Regions from separate parts of the Exiguobacterium sp. KKT215 genome, predicted to be linked through region 1. Evidence: predicted binding sites of a transcription regulator. Region 1 holds the regulator's gene; the other holds the start of a gene.
The links. The regulator NrdR, encoded in region 1, represses ribonucleotide reductase genes. The targets are predictions, from matches to a motif close to AACACNATATATNGTGTT.
Positions count from the first base shown of each region.

Region 2: a site for NrdR is predicted at 1,577-1,594, ahead of ACZ2GZ_RS08460 (anaerobic ribonucleoside triphosphate reductase). Genes of this name have one in related genera too.

Region 1 covers NZ_CM145756.1:1,065,895-1,073,200, forward strand. The annotation lists gene mutM (DNA-formamidopyrimidine glycosylase) at 1-211, shown strand, start outside; gene coaE (dephospho-CoA kinase) at 224-829, shown strand; gene ACZ2GZ_RS05550 (site-2 protease family protein) at 847-1,329, opposite strand; gene ACZ2GZ_RS05555 (glyceraldehyde-3-phosphate dehydrogenase) at 1,485-2,516, shown strand; gene speD (adenosylmethionine decarboxylase) at 2,748-3,134, shown strand; gene ACZ2GZ_RS05565 (hypothetical protein) at 3,246-3,617, shown strand; gene nrdR (transcriptional regulator NrdR) at 3,630-4,097, shown strand; gene ACZ2GZ_RS05575 (DnaD domain protein) at 4,140-5,492, shown strand; gene dnaI (primosomal protein DnaI) at 5,498-6,412, shown strand; gene thrS (threonine--tRNA ligase) at 6,725-7,306, shown strand, end outside.
Region 2 covers NZ_CM145756.1:1,628,183-1,635,488, forward strand. The annotation lists gene ACZ2GZ_RS08460 (anaerobic ribonucleoside triphosphate reductase) at 1-1,560, opposite strand, end outside; gene ACZ2GZ_RS08465 (formate/nitrite transporter family protein) at 1,750-2,592, opposite strand; gene ACZ2GZ_RS08470 (50S ribosomal protein L25/general stress protein Ctc) at 2,801-3,469, opposite strand; gene mutL (DNA mismatch repair endonuclease MutL) at 3,633-5,435, opposite strand; gene mutS (DNA mismatch repair protein MutS) at 5,440-7,306, opposite strand, start outside.

The sequences.
Region 1 (7,306 bases):
AGAAGCTGTGGCCGTGCTGTCAGAAGCGATTGAGCGCGGCGGGAGCACGATCCGAAGCTATACGAATCCGGATGGGGCGAGCGGAACGTATCAAGAGACGCTCTACGTGTATGGACAGACCGGTGAGCCGTGTAAACGATGCGGCCGACCGATTGAAAAGATGAAATTGGGCGGACGGGGCACGCACTACTGTCCGCACTGCCAACAGTAAGAGGTGGACATGATGTTGAAGATTGGTTTGACAGGTGGAATTGCGACAGGGAAGTCGACCGTATCCCGTCTGTTTCGAAAACAAGGAATCCCGATTATCGATGCCGATAAAATGGCACGGATCGTCATCGAGCCGGGAGGCAAGGCGTTCACGGCCGTTCGTGAGGCGTTCCCACAATGCTTCTCGGGCGACTCGTTGAACCGTCAGGCGCTCGGACGTGAGATTTTTCATGATGACGCCAAACGTCAGTTGCTGAATCAGCTCATGCATCCGGCCATCCGTGAGGAGATGCTCGAGGAGATGCGTGGCTATGAGACGGCAGGGGAAACGGTCGTCATATTCGACATCCCGCTCTTGTTCGAAGGGACGATGCGGGACCTCGTCGATTATACGGTCGTCGTCTATTGCCGGGAAGAGATTCAGTTGATGCGCCTCATGGAGCGGAACGGCTTGACGAAAGCTGAAGCGCTCGCGCGCATCCATGCCCAAATGCCGATTGAAGAGAAGAAGCAACAGGCTGATTTTTTAATCAACAACAACGGTGCCTTAGGCGATTTGTCGGCCCAAGTGGCCCGCCTCGTCGAACAATTTGAAGACATGAAAAAAGAAGGCGACTGAGCGCCTTCTTTTTTTGTTCAGTTCAACGGGTCTGAGTCTGGTCGGCCTTTCTTCCATGTATCGAAGATGGCTCGGCCGTCACTCGGATGACCGTTCGAATAATAAATCGGATAGAGCGAGAAGAAGACGTAATAAAACGAGAAGTACGCGAATTGATACGTATAAAGCGTCGGTTCAATCTCCCGCATCAAGATGAAGGCGTTCACAATCAAGATGCTCGATAGGTTGAAGATGGATCCGCCCGCGTAGACGATACTGCGGGTCAATCGGTTACTATATTTCAAATCGCTGAACTGACACCACGCGTCATAGAAGTAGACACGGTTGAATTGCAGGCGCCCGACTTTGAATAATTTTTTACCGGTCCCAATCTCCATATCGAGCGACCCCCCAAATAGTTTCGCAAAGAAGAAATGGCCGAATTGATGGATAATCGTCACTATCGGCAAAATGATGAAAAACGAGATGACAAATTTGTCTAAATCGGTCCAATCGAACATGCTGTCCTAGCTCCTTTCCAAGCTCTACACCAAATTTCCCTCTTTTTCAAATCTGAAACTGTAAAAAAGTGAAAGAAATGTGACGATTCATAGTGAAAACGCTTCCATTTTTCCGTTATAATGGTGTCGTAACGCAGAAAAAAGGGGGACTTTACATGGGGACGAAAGTTGCAATCAATGGATTTGGTCGAATCGGTAGAATGGTATTCCGAAAATTGATGCTCGAAGGGCGTCACGACGTTGTCGCCATCAATGCGAGTTATCCGGCGGAGACGCTCGCCCACTTGATTAAGCACGACACGGTCCACGGACCGTTCACACTCACGGTCCGGGCGCATGGGGATGCGCTTGAAGTTGATGGGAAGCGAATCATGCTCGTCTCCGAGCGTGATCCGGAGCGGTTGCCGTGGAATGAGCTCGGGGTTGAAATCGTCATCGAGGCGACTGGTAAATTCAATTCAGATGTCGGGGCGAAAAAACATTTGACGGCCGGTGCGAAGAAAGTTATTTTGACGGCACCAGGAAAAGGGGAGCTGCGGACGATTGTCATGGGGGTAAACGATCGTGATTATTTACCTGAGCACGATCACGTCATTTCGAACGCCTCGTGCACGACGAACTGCCTCGGTCCGGTCGTTAAAGTATTGGACTCGACGTTCGGAATCGAGACGGGGCTCGTCACGACCGTGCATGCCTATACGAATGATCAAAACAATATCGACAATCCGCATAAAGACCTACGGCGCGCTCGCGCTTGTGGTAGTTCCATTATACCGACTTCGACTGGGGCTGCCAAAGCCATCGGACTCGTCTTGCCTGAATTGCAAGGGAAGTTGAACGGGATGGCACTTCGCGTACCGACACCGAACGTCTCACTCGTCGACCTCGTCGTCGAGTTGCACCGTGACGTGACGGTCGATGAAGTGAATCAGGCGTTCGAGCGTGCCGCACATGGAGAGATGACGGGTATTCTCGGTGTCTCGAACGAACCGCTCGTCTCCATCGACTTCAACGGGGATGAACGTTCATCGATTATCGATGCCGATTCGACGATGGTGCTCGGGGGCAATCACGTCAAAGTACTCGCTTGGTACGATAACGAATGGGGCTATTCGTGCCGTGTCGTCGACTTGTTGGACATGGTCGCGAGCTACTTACAAATCGGACAACAAGAAACCCACGTCTGAAAAAATATATTTACACAAAAATATTTTTAAAGAATTGAAACAAATGTCTTGTATCGACGTCCCAAACGCGATACACTCTAACTCGTGAACTTCAATTGGTCTGACAAACGCAACTTAAAGGGTTAGGACCTCTTAGGACTAACTTGCCCCCGTGGTTGTGGGCGATTCAGGCACAAAGTGAGTGATCATCAACTACTTTGAGACCATTGATGTAAAGGGGGATCCACTAATATGGATACTATGGGACGTCACATTATTACAGAACTTTGGGAGTGCAATCCCGACAAATTGAACGATATCGACTACATCGAGCGCTTGTTCGTCGATGCAGCACTTCGTTCGGGCGCTGAAGTCCGCGAAGTCGCTTTCCACAAATTTGCGCCACACGGTGTAAGTGGAGTCGTTATCATCTCAGAATCACACTTAACGATTCACAGTTTCCCAGAGCATGGCTACGCATCAGTCGATGTGTTCACATGTGGGGACCGAATCGATCCGGCCACAGCTTCGCAGTACATCGCGGAAGGCTTGGAAGCAAAAGTTCGTGAGGATGTGAAACTTGATCGCGGAATGGGACCGATTCGTGTTCCGGAAGCACAAGTTGCAATCAGCAAATAATCAGATTGACCTTTTGAGGCTGGCCGAATTTCGGTCAGCCCTTTTAATTGTTTTGTTAACCGCTTAATTTTGATATGCTTAACCTATATAAATAAGGTGTCGAGGTGGATAATGGGATTATTGGATAAGTTTCAAACACATGTCCAGACGGACGATTCGCATAAAAATGAGGCGCTGCGCACACGTTATGTGGCGGCTTCGCCGACCGCCGTGCTCACGTGGCTCCGCGATCGGATTCAAACAGAAGGACAAACGGTTCGCCGTGTCGATCCAGACCGGGGCGAAGTGGCGTTTAATGGCGATGGCTGGGATGCACTGGCGACAGTCATTCAAGTGGATGGCGGACGCACGGCTGTCGACTTCACGTTGAACCGTGACCAGATGCTCGGGCCGGACCTTGGTCAAATCGTTACCACATACTATGAGGCGCTGCAAGTGAAGTTCCCGCTCCGCGCCATCGGGAATCAATCTGTCGAACGATAAGGAGGGCTGAGCATGCGTTGTCCTAAATGCGATCATAATGGAACGAGAGTGCTCGACTCCCGACCAGTACAAGATTTCTATTCGATTCGTCGCCGTCGCGAATGCGAGGAGTGCGGCTATCGCTTCACCACGTTTGAAACGGTCGAACAGACCCCGCTCATCATCGTTAAAAAAGACGGGAATCGGGAAGAGTTCAGCCGGGAGAAAGTACTTCGCGGGATTATTCGGGCGTGTGAGAAACGACCGGTCACGCTAGAGCAACTCGAAGGCGTGGTCACGAAAGTCGAACAACAGTTACGCGCGCTCGGTCAGTCCGAGATTCCGAGTGAGCAAGTCGGTGAGCTCGTGATGAATGAATTGGCACGTGTCGATGAAGTGGCCTACGTCCGCTTCGCGTCCGTCTATCGCCAGTTCAAAGATATCTCTGTGTTCTTTAAAGAACTTGAAGATTTAATGAAGCAAGAAAAATCGACCAACTAGAGTGGCGGCCTGCTGGTCGCCTTTTTTCAGGGGAGACCTATCATGGAAAAAGAACGAATCTTGTACGGGACTGACGAACTGTTGATTATGAGCACTGGGCTCATCGATCGCGAGTCGTATCAGTCGTTGTACCACTTATATCAGCCGGTCATCGGTGTGAAGGCACTTGCGATGTATCAGACGCTTTGGAGCGAGCTGAAGCCCGGGAAGATGAAATCGAATTATATGTCGCACAGCGCGCTCTGTGAAATGCTCGATTACTCGATTAACGAGCTGACGGACTGTCTGTTCCGGCTCGAGGCGATCGGTCTCGTCCGGACGTATAAGACGAAAGATGAGCGTTTGACCCAGTACGTATATCAACTGCGTGTCCCGCTCGCACCCCATACGTTCTTGAACGACGGACTGTTGTCGAGTTTTCTCTTCTATAAAGTCGGGGAAGTTCGCTTTAAACAGTTACAAGGACGATTCACGATCGATCCATTGCCGGCCGGGATTATCGAGGTGACGAAAGACTTTAATGAAGTGTTCGACGTCAAAGGCGTCAATCATATGGCGTTCACCCAAAAGAACTACGAGAAACCTGACCGCGCAAAAATCGAGATCAACTATACGTTCGATATGGAAATCGTCAAAAAACTGACGAACTTCCCCGTCGGCTTCTTTACGAAGAAGCTCGATGAGACAATCACGAAGCTTGCCTACGTCTCACAAATCGATGAAGAGACGATGGCCGAGATGTTGAAGGAGTATTTCGTCCACGAGGCGTATCTACCACTCAGCGAGCAAGAGAAACGCGACGGCTGCCGCCAAATGGTGTTGCAGTTGAAGAAGAAACAAACGCGCCATCGGAAAGTGAAGTCGGACGAGACGGTAAAAGCAGAAATCGGTGATTTGCATGACGTGACGGTCATGGAAGAAGCGCATCCGCATCAATACGTGTCGACGTTACGGAAGACGCCACAACTGTCGAAGAGTGACGAGCAACTCATTATCGATCTCGTCGATACGCTCGGGCTCGCGCCAAGTGTCATCAATGCATTGTTCTATTACTGTATCGAAGTGAAGAAGCAGACGCGGCTCAGTGAGAACTATGTCATGCGGATCGCGACGAGTTGGAAGACGGCGGGCTATTTAAACGCCAAAGACGCGTTGGAACAAGAAGCGACACAAGATGCGCTCATCGAGAAGAAACAGCAGAAACGGGAGAACGTGCAACAGCGGACGACCGTCGGCTCGAGACGCAAAGACAAGACCGAGATGCCAAAATGGCTCGAAGACGAGGCGAAAGAGCAACGGACGTACGATCAAAAACGAAAACAAGAGCTCGAGGCATCGGTCCCAGACGACGCGGAACTCGTTAAGCTGTTGAATGAATTGAAAGAGAAAGGATGAGGGACATGGAACGCATCAATCAAACGCTCGCCCAAATGATGAACCGGAAAGAAGTGCGGGAAGCGTACGAATCGATTCGCCGGCGCACCCTCGAACATCCAGAAGTCGTCGCTTTTTTAAAGGCACATCCGGAGTTAGACGAGACGGCGGTCGAGGTCGGCTTTACGAAGCTCAGTGAATATGCGGAACAGATGGACGGTAAGAAGCTCATCGAGGAGCAAGCCGTCATCCCGGGCCATCAGCCAGTGCTCTATGTCGACCTCGGTCAAATCGCAATCCGTTATGAAGAGACGGTGAAGCATCGTCAAGCACGGCGCCAAAAAGAGATGGACCGGAAGTTCAAGAGCCTATTCTTGCCGGAAGAAGTGCGAGAGGCGAGCTTTGAATCGTTCGACTGGTCCGATGACGCCCGTAAAATCGCACTCCGTGAATCGATGCGGTTCGTCTCAGGCATGAAGACCCGCCAAAAAGTGAACGGTTTATACCTTCACGGTAGCTTCGGCGTCGGGAAGACGTACTTGCTCGCGGCGATCGCCAACGAACTGAAAGTGGCGGACATCGAGACGATCCTTGTCCACGCCCCGGGATTCGTCTCGGAAGCGAAACGGAAAATCCGGACCGACTCGTTCGATTCGTTTTTGACGTCATTCCAACACGTGCCGGTGCTATTGATTGATGACATCGGGGCCGAGGCGATCAGTCCGTGGGTACGGGATGAACTGTTCGGGATCATCTTGCAGTATCGCATGATGCATCGCTTGCCGACGCTTTACAGCTCGAACTTCAGCGGAGAAGAGCTCGAGACCCACTTCTCGATCGACGGTTCGCCACAGAACAAAATGAAGGCGCAGCGGCTCATGCAACGCATCTCGACGACGACGACGCAAATCGAGTTAAAAGGTGAGAATCGACGGCGGTAAAGGGATTGTATTTCTGGAACGAGTTGACTATACTAATAAGCATATAACCGATGCATTGAAGAGGACATGAGACGTCGTAACGGGTTTCAAAGCGAGGGAAGGCTGGTGAGAGCTTCCTAAACACGCCGATCGCCTTACTCCCTCAGAGCACCGTACGGGTCAATCGTGCGGCGATTCACACTCGTTATCGTGTGTTCGAGCCAAGCGGATCGCTTGGGAACGAGGGTGGTACCACGAGAATCAAAGCTCGTCCCTTTCATAGGGATGGGCTTTTTTTATTTTCTTTTAAATGTAGAGAGGGGAAGTTGACACATGATTCAATTGACATTTCCAGATGGGGCCGTCAAGGAGTTTGAGGCCGGCATCACAGCAGAAGAAGTAGCGGGTTCAATCAGTCCAGGACTTCGTAAAAAAGCAATCGCCGCCAAAATCGATGGTGAGATGATCGATTACCGTCGTCCGATTGAACACGACGGTAAAATCGAGCTCGTCATGCCCGACTCAGAAGACGGCATCGATTTGATGCGCCACTCGTCAGCCCACTTGATGGCCCAAGCCATCAAACGGTTGTACGGCGAAGAAGGTAGCATCTACCTCGGCATCGGACCGACAATCGAGAACGGGTTCTATTACGACATCGAGATGGATCGCCGCATCAACGAGGAAGACCTTCCAGAAATCGAGAAGATGATGAAACGAATCGTCGACGAGAACTTGGACATCACACGCGAAGTCGTCTCGCGCGACGAAGCGCTCGAGCGCTACAAACAGCTCGGGGACCCACTCAAAATCGAATTGATTGAAGATATCCCGGCGAGCGAGACGCTCACGATTTACCATCAAGGCGAATTCTTCGACTTGTGCCGCGGACCGCACGTCCCGTCGACATCGAAA
Region 2 (7,306 bases), 560 kb from region 1:
GTCGACTTCGACATAAGTGATATGACCCGCGTCACAGAGCGCATGGTACGGTGCCTCCAACCGAATCTTGTCACGAATCGACACTGACTGGTACACCGGCACATGAAACGAGTTCGTATAAAAGGCGCGGTCGGTAACACCCTCAATCATCCCGAACGCCTGCTGATCCTTCAATACGAACTTCCCAGACAATCCTTCGGCCGGGGTGGCCAAGAGCGAAAAGTTTAAATCGTGCTGCTCTGCCGCCTGTCTCATCCGATCACGTAAATGAGTGACGATATCGAGTCCGAGACGTTCCGCTTCCCGTGAATCGGCATGCGTGCCGCCTGTGAGCACGCGTAGCGCTTCGGCGAGACCGATGAAACCGACGGACAACGTCCCTTGCTTCAGTACATCCCGTAGCTCTTCTTCCGGTTGGAGTCTCTCGCCGCCCCTCCAGACGTGTTGAGCGTAAAGGAAGCGGAATTCGTCGGCATGACGCTTCGCTTGATAGTCGTACCGTTCGAGCAATTGATCGATGGCGACGTCGACGTAGGCGTCGAGCGTCTCATAAAATGTATGGATGTCCGAAGCGACGAGCGCCATCTTGACCAAGTTCAAGGTCGAGAACGATAAATTGCCTCGTCCAATCGACGTCTCGGCGCCGTGACGATTCCCCATCACTCGTGTCCGACACCCCATATAAGCGACTTCTGAGTCATGGCTCCCATCATAATATTGCAAGTTGAACGGGGCATCGACGAACGAGAAGTTCGGGAATAGACGCTTGCCCGTCACGCGACAGGCGAGTCGGAACAAGTCGACGTTCGGGTCGGTTTCATGAAAGTTGACACCCTCTTTTACTTTAAAGATTTGAATCGGGAAAATCGGCGTCTCCCCGTTGCCGAGCCCTCGCTCGGTCGCACGCAACAACTCGCGGATGAAAATCCGGCCCCAACGGCTCGTGTCAGTCCCATAGTTGATGGAGACGAATGGCACTTGGCCGCCTCCTCGCGAATGCATCGAATTGGCGTTATGGATGAACGCCTCACACGCTTGATACGTCGCTGTGATTGTCTCGGTCTCAGCGACTTCGAGAAGTTGCTCGGTCGACCATTCGACCGGAAGTTTCTTGAGCCGCTCGAGTTGACGTTCATACGTCTTTTCGACGTATGGCGCTAAATCGACATCAAACATCGGGAACGCTTGACCCCCGTGTTGCATATTCTGGTTCGCTTGAAGAATGATCGAAGCGAGTGCCATCGCCGAACGGATGTCCTGGGGCGGTCGAATCGTCCCGTGTCCGGTATGAAATCCGTTCGTCAGCAACTCGCCGAGCGGGATTTGACAACACGTCGTCGATCCCGTCACGTAATAGTCGGCGTCATGGATGTACAAAAAGTTGTCTGCGACGGCCTGACGTGTCCGCTCTGACAATAAGTACGTTGTCGACAGCTGTTTCGATACTTCCGAGGATAATCGTGCCAGTTTGCCAAGTGGTGATTTCCCGTCGACGTTGGCGTTCTCTTGTACGAGATCTTGATCTGGGAGAACACAGACATCTTCATAAAGCTGGAGCATGTTCACTCCGCATCACCTCACTATATATTGATATGAATCGAGTTCATAACTCTTTTCAATTCCATATATAGATTATGTCATGTTTGAGCATAGAGATGTGGAGTCTAAATTGTGAGCGTTGGTTGTGATATAAACGCAAAAACAGCCGAGCCCGCATATGGACTCGACCGTTCTTTCAAGTGATCCAACTTATAATTCTTTTGCCGGTTTCACGATTTTTAACTCAACTTCTTCTTTTTCCTCTGACTCTTGGGCTTCGCGCAAGCCTTTCGCGTTCAACCACGTATAAATCGCACCCATGAACAAGGCGCCGCCGATGATGTTACCGAACGTGGCCGGAATCAAGTTGTGGATGGCGCCGGCAAAGCTAATCGCCTCAGGGTGTGGGACGACGAGCGTGAGCGCAAACAAGACGAAGTTGGCGATGACGTGATCAAATCCTGACGCGAAGAAGACGGCGACGAGGAAAATCATCGAGAAGATTTGAGCGAACTCATTTTTCATCTGTTTTGGTAAGAAAATCGCGAGACAGACCATCCAGTTACAGAAGATGGCACGGAAGAAAATCTCGACCGTCGTATGATGCATCTTGCTCTCGACGACCGCGAACAGCCAGTTGTCCATCCCGAGTTCTTGGATGACGCCGGTCGGGGCGAGCAACAAGGCGAACAAGACGCCACCGAGCGCGTTCCCGACGAAACAAAGTAACCAGACGAGCATCGTGTCACTGAGCGTCGTATAGCCGCGTAACGTCGAGGTCGTGAAATACATTGTGTTCCCCGTGAACAGTTCGGCTCCGCCGTAGATGATCATGACAAGCGCGATCCCGAATGAGAACCCACCGATGAGTGTCGTGAACGGCGAATCGATCAAGTACATCCCGTTGACAACTTTAAGTGTGAAGATTGAAGCGAATCCGATAAAGATCCCCGCGAGCATTGCCCGTAAAAAGTATTCCATTGGCCGATAATGAATCATTTGCGAAGATGCCTGAGCTTTTTTTCGTAATGATTCGAGTGCATGGATTTCCATTGATGCCATGTCACAAACCCTTCTTTCTGTTTAAATGAACCCATATAATAAGAACGAACATGTGAAATCATTAACAATATAAGCCCGAATCCAATAAATTGCAATCGACCTTGGACCGTGTTGACATATTTTTCACATCGTAATCGTTTACATTTGTCGGATTTGTGACGAAAAAAACGACCCTTCGCAAAGGGTCGTTCGATACAGCTTATTCTTTGTCTGCAGACTTCTCTTCAGACTCTTCAGATGATGCCTCAGCCGACTCTTCTTCAGTTGCTTCGGCTTCACTTTCTGTCGTTGTGTCAGTGTCTGCCTCGAGCTCTTCAAGAGAGACCGGCTCGTTCACAGATGCGATTTGAAGCTCGCCATCCGAGACGATGTCATAGTCTTTGTTCTCTGGAATGTCAGCTACCGTGACCGAGTCACCGATACCGAGTTCAGAAACATCGAGTTCAATGCGTTCCGGAATGTTAGCCGGTGTCGCCGATACTGTAACTTTATAGAGCGTTTGCGCCAAGAAGCCGCCTTCTTTGACACCTTTCGCGTCACCGACGAGTGTGACGTCCGCTTCGACTTCCGTCGCTTCGTCCATCTTCACGGCCATGAACTCGACGTGCTTGTATTCGTTTGTGAACGGGTCAACTTCAGTCCCGTGAACGAGCGTGTTTACTTTCTTGCCGTCGATGTTCAACTCGATTAGCGCGTTGTCACCGTGGTCGCGGAGAATTTTGCGAAGTGCCATCTCCTCGAATGCTACTGGTGTGCTCTCGACTTTATAGCCGTAGACGACACCTAGTACTTTACCTTCTTTACGCAAGTTTGCGCGGACCGAACGTGGTCGTAATTCTCGTTTCGTTACTTTAAGCGTGTCTGCCATAATCTATTCCCCCTACTGGTTTATCGATCATGTCTACATCTTGAGGGTGAGGCAGTGAAAAAGCCACCTCTCAACCTCGATGCGTTGAGTGACATGTGTATATTGTTCCCATAGGCACCCGGACATAAACGTTACAGCCGGTTAAAAAAAGATTACAAGCGTGTCACATAACCCGTTTGAACAACTTCTCAAGTTCGTACGTACTCCATTTCACCAAGATCGGTCGCCCGTGCGGACACGTATACGGGGACGTCGTCTGATTGAGGTCATGCAGCAATTGCCGCATCATCTCATGGTTCAATGGATGGTTCGCTTTAATCGACCGCTTGCACGCCATCAAGATTGACGCGTCTTCCCGATATTTGGCGAGATTGACAGAGCGGTCCCGAATCGCCATCTCAATCAAATCGCGGACCGTCCCTTCCAAATCATGCTGCGGGTACCACGTCGGAATCTCTCGGATGAGGAACGTGTTGCCACCGAACGGCTCCAAATCGAGCCCCGCTTCTTTCAAGAGCGGAGCGACTTCTTCAATCGCGAGCGTCTCTTCTTGCGTGAACTCGAGTGTGAGCGGGAGCAGCAACAATTGATACTCTTTGTCTGGATTCCCGAGTTGCTCATAAAACAATTCGTATTTGATCCGTTCCTGAGCCGCGTGTTGGTCGATGACATACATGCCGTCCTCGGCGCCGCAGACGATATAGCTCGCATGCAATTGGCCGATGACGTCGAGCGGCGGCAACCGCTCTCCTTTCGTCTCAATTGCGTCTGATTCGACAATCGGGTCGGTCGGTGCAGGCGCTTCATTGACGAGCGGGGTCGGTGACCATCGACTCGGTGACGTGACAGGCTCACGTGGAATCGGATAGTTCCACGTCGGCGGTTCATCCGTGACAGGTGTCCGTTCGACCGTGAAATCAAGTCGCTCTTGTTCGGTCCGATTGACCGGTCGCTCTTTCGGTTTGACCGACGGGATTAAACGCTGTTCCCGGAGCGTCAGTTGGACCGTCTCGCGAATCAACTGGCACAGCTCTTTCTCTTTCGAGAGTCGGACCTCCCGTTTTGTCGGATGGACGTTGACGTCAATCAACATCGGGTCCATGTTCACTTCGAGGACGGCGATCGGATAACGACCAATCGGGAGTAACGTATGGTAGCCCTCGAGTACACTTTGGGTCAACGCAAAGTTCTTGATGCTCCGACCGTTCAAGATGAGCGTCACGTACTGCTTGTTCGAACGTGTCACTTCAGGCCGGACGAGATGGGCGCTCAAACTATAGTCGTTCGTCTTGCTCGACGCGGTGACGATTTGCGCCGCAACTTGACGCCCATAAATGGCAAGCATGACTTGCTTGATGTCGCCATTCCCACTCGTCCGCAGGAGTTCCTTGTCTTCATGGAACGCCGTGAGGCGAACTTCCGGGTGGGACAAGGCGATCCGGTTCAACGTATCGGTGATGCTCGCGAGTTCGGTCGCCGACGTCTTCAAGTATTTGAGGCGGGCCGGTGTATTGTAGAACAATTGACTGACCGCTATCTCTGTTCCGACGTTGGCTGCGGCCGGTGTTTGCGCCGTAACGACACCCCCTTGGAGCGTCATCTCAAATCCGTCCTCTTCGGTCCGGCGTGACTTAAGCGTCACATGACTGACCGAGGCGATCGAGGCGAGGGCCTCTCCACGGAAGCCGAGCGTGCGAATCCGGAACAAGTCGTGCTCGTCCCGAATTTTGCTCGTCGCATGACGTAAAAAAGCTCGCGGAGCATCCTCTTCATAAAACCCATGCCCGTTATCCCGGACTTTAATGAGACGTATCCCGGCTTCCTCCAAATCGACTTCGATTTTCGTGGCACCGGCGTCAATCGCATTCTCGACGAGCTCTTTCACGACCGAGGCTGGGCGTTCGACGACTTCCCCGGCAGCGATTCGGTTGGCCAGTTGTTCCGGTAACTCTTGAATGATTCCCATCGACTCACTCCTTCTTCGCGGATTGTTGGAGCACATAGAGCGCCTGCATCGCCTCGATCGGGTTCATCGCCAGCAGGTCGAGGTCGAGCAGTTGTCGTTTGATGTCATCTTCCGTCTCAAAAAGTGACAGTTGGGCCACAGGTTCAGCCGGAGCCGACTGTTCTACAGCTGCCCGTGCCGGTTTCGGTTCTGTCTCGAGCTCAGACAAAATCGTTCGCGCCCGTTCAATCAAATCAGGCGGCAAATCAGCGAGTTCGGCGACGTGAATCCCGTACGATTTGTCGGCCCGTCCCGGATGAACTTCATGCAGGAAGACGACACGTCCGTCCCGTTCAATGGCACGGACGTGCACGTTCTCAAGGGCTGGAATTGTGTCTTCGAGCACGGTCAACTCGTGGTAATGGGTCGAAAACAATGTTTTCGCGCCGATGGTGGCCGCGATATATTCGACGATGGCCTGCGCGAGCGCCATACCGTCATACGTCGAGGTTCCTCGTCCAATCTCATCGAGGAGGATGAGACTATCTGCTGTTGCTTCCGTCACCGCCTGACGTGTCTCCGTCATTTCGACCATGAACGTCGACTGTCCGCTCACCAAATCGTCGGCTGCCCCGATGCGAGTAAAGATGCGATCGAACAAAGGAAGTTCGGCCGCTTCGGCCGGCACGAATGAACCGATTTGATGCAGGATGGCAATCAGTGCGAACTGACGCATATACGTCGATTTACCGGACATGTTCGGTCCGGTGATCAAGAGCATGCGCCGCGTGTCATCGAGCGTCAAGTCGTTGGCCACATATTCACCACGAGGTAATACCGTTTCGATGACCGGATGGCGCCCACGATCGATTTGAACATTGTTTGACGTCGTCGGCCGGACATAGTCCCGTTTTTCGGCGACAATGGCGAGCGCGAGCAGGACGTCTAGTTCACTTAATGAGCGGGCCAGTTGTTGGAGCGGTTTCGTCTCTTGTTTGACTTCTTCACGTAACGTGACGAATAAGTCATATTCAAGCGTACAGCTCTTCTCCTCGGCACCGAGAATGAGCGCTTCTTTTTCTTTTAACTCAGGCGTGACATAGCGTTCGGCGTTCGTAAGTGTCTGTTTCCGTTCATACCGCCCCTCTTCGAGTAAGCGCGCATTCGCTTTCGTCACTTCCAAATAATAGCCAAAGACACGGTTATAGCCGATTTTCAGCGACTTGATGCCGGTCGCGAGCCGCTCTTGTTGCTCGAGATTGGCAATCCACGTCTTCCCGTTCGCTTTCGCCTCGAGCAGTTCATCGAGTTCTGTCGAATAGCCTGAACGAATCATACCACCTTCTTTAATCGAGATGGGTGGTGTCTCGACGAGCGCCGCCTGAAGTCGTTCCGATAGCGCGTCGAACGTGTCGAGCGTCGCATCGATGTGATGCAATCGTGTTGCAGTGACATTCGCGAGCAACTCTCGTACCGCTGGAATGCGTTCAAGCGTGTTCCGCAACTGAACGAGGTCACGTGCGTTGGCCGTCCCGTATCCTACTTTCGCGACGAGCCGTTCGATATCGTAGACGTGACGCAACTGCTCTCGCAATTGATCGCGGAGCATGAAATCATCAACCAAGTTTTCAACGGCATCCTGCCGGTCGCGAATCGCCTGTTCCGTATAGAGCGGCTGTTCGAGCCAACGTTTCAATAGTCGTCCCCCCATCGCTGTCGTCGTCTCATCGAGCAGGGCGAGAAGTGATCCTTTCCGTTCCCCGGACCGGGCCGAACGGAACAGCTCCAAGTTGCGGGCCGTGTTCGCATCGAGTTGCATATGGACCTCAACCTCATAGGCGACAGCCGGCTGCAGGTGATCGAGGGCGCGTTTTTGCGTCCGCGTCAAGTAG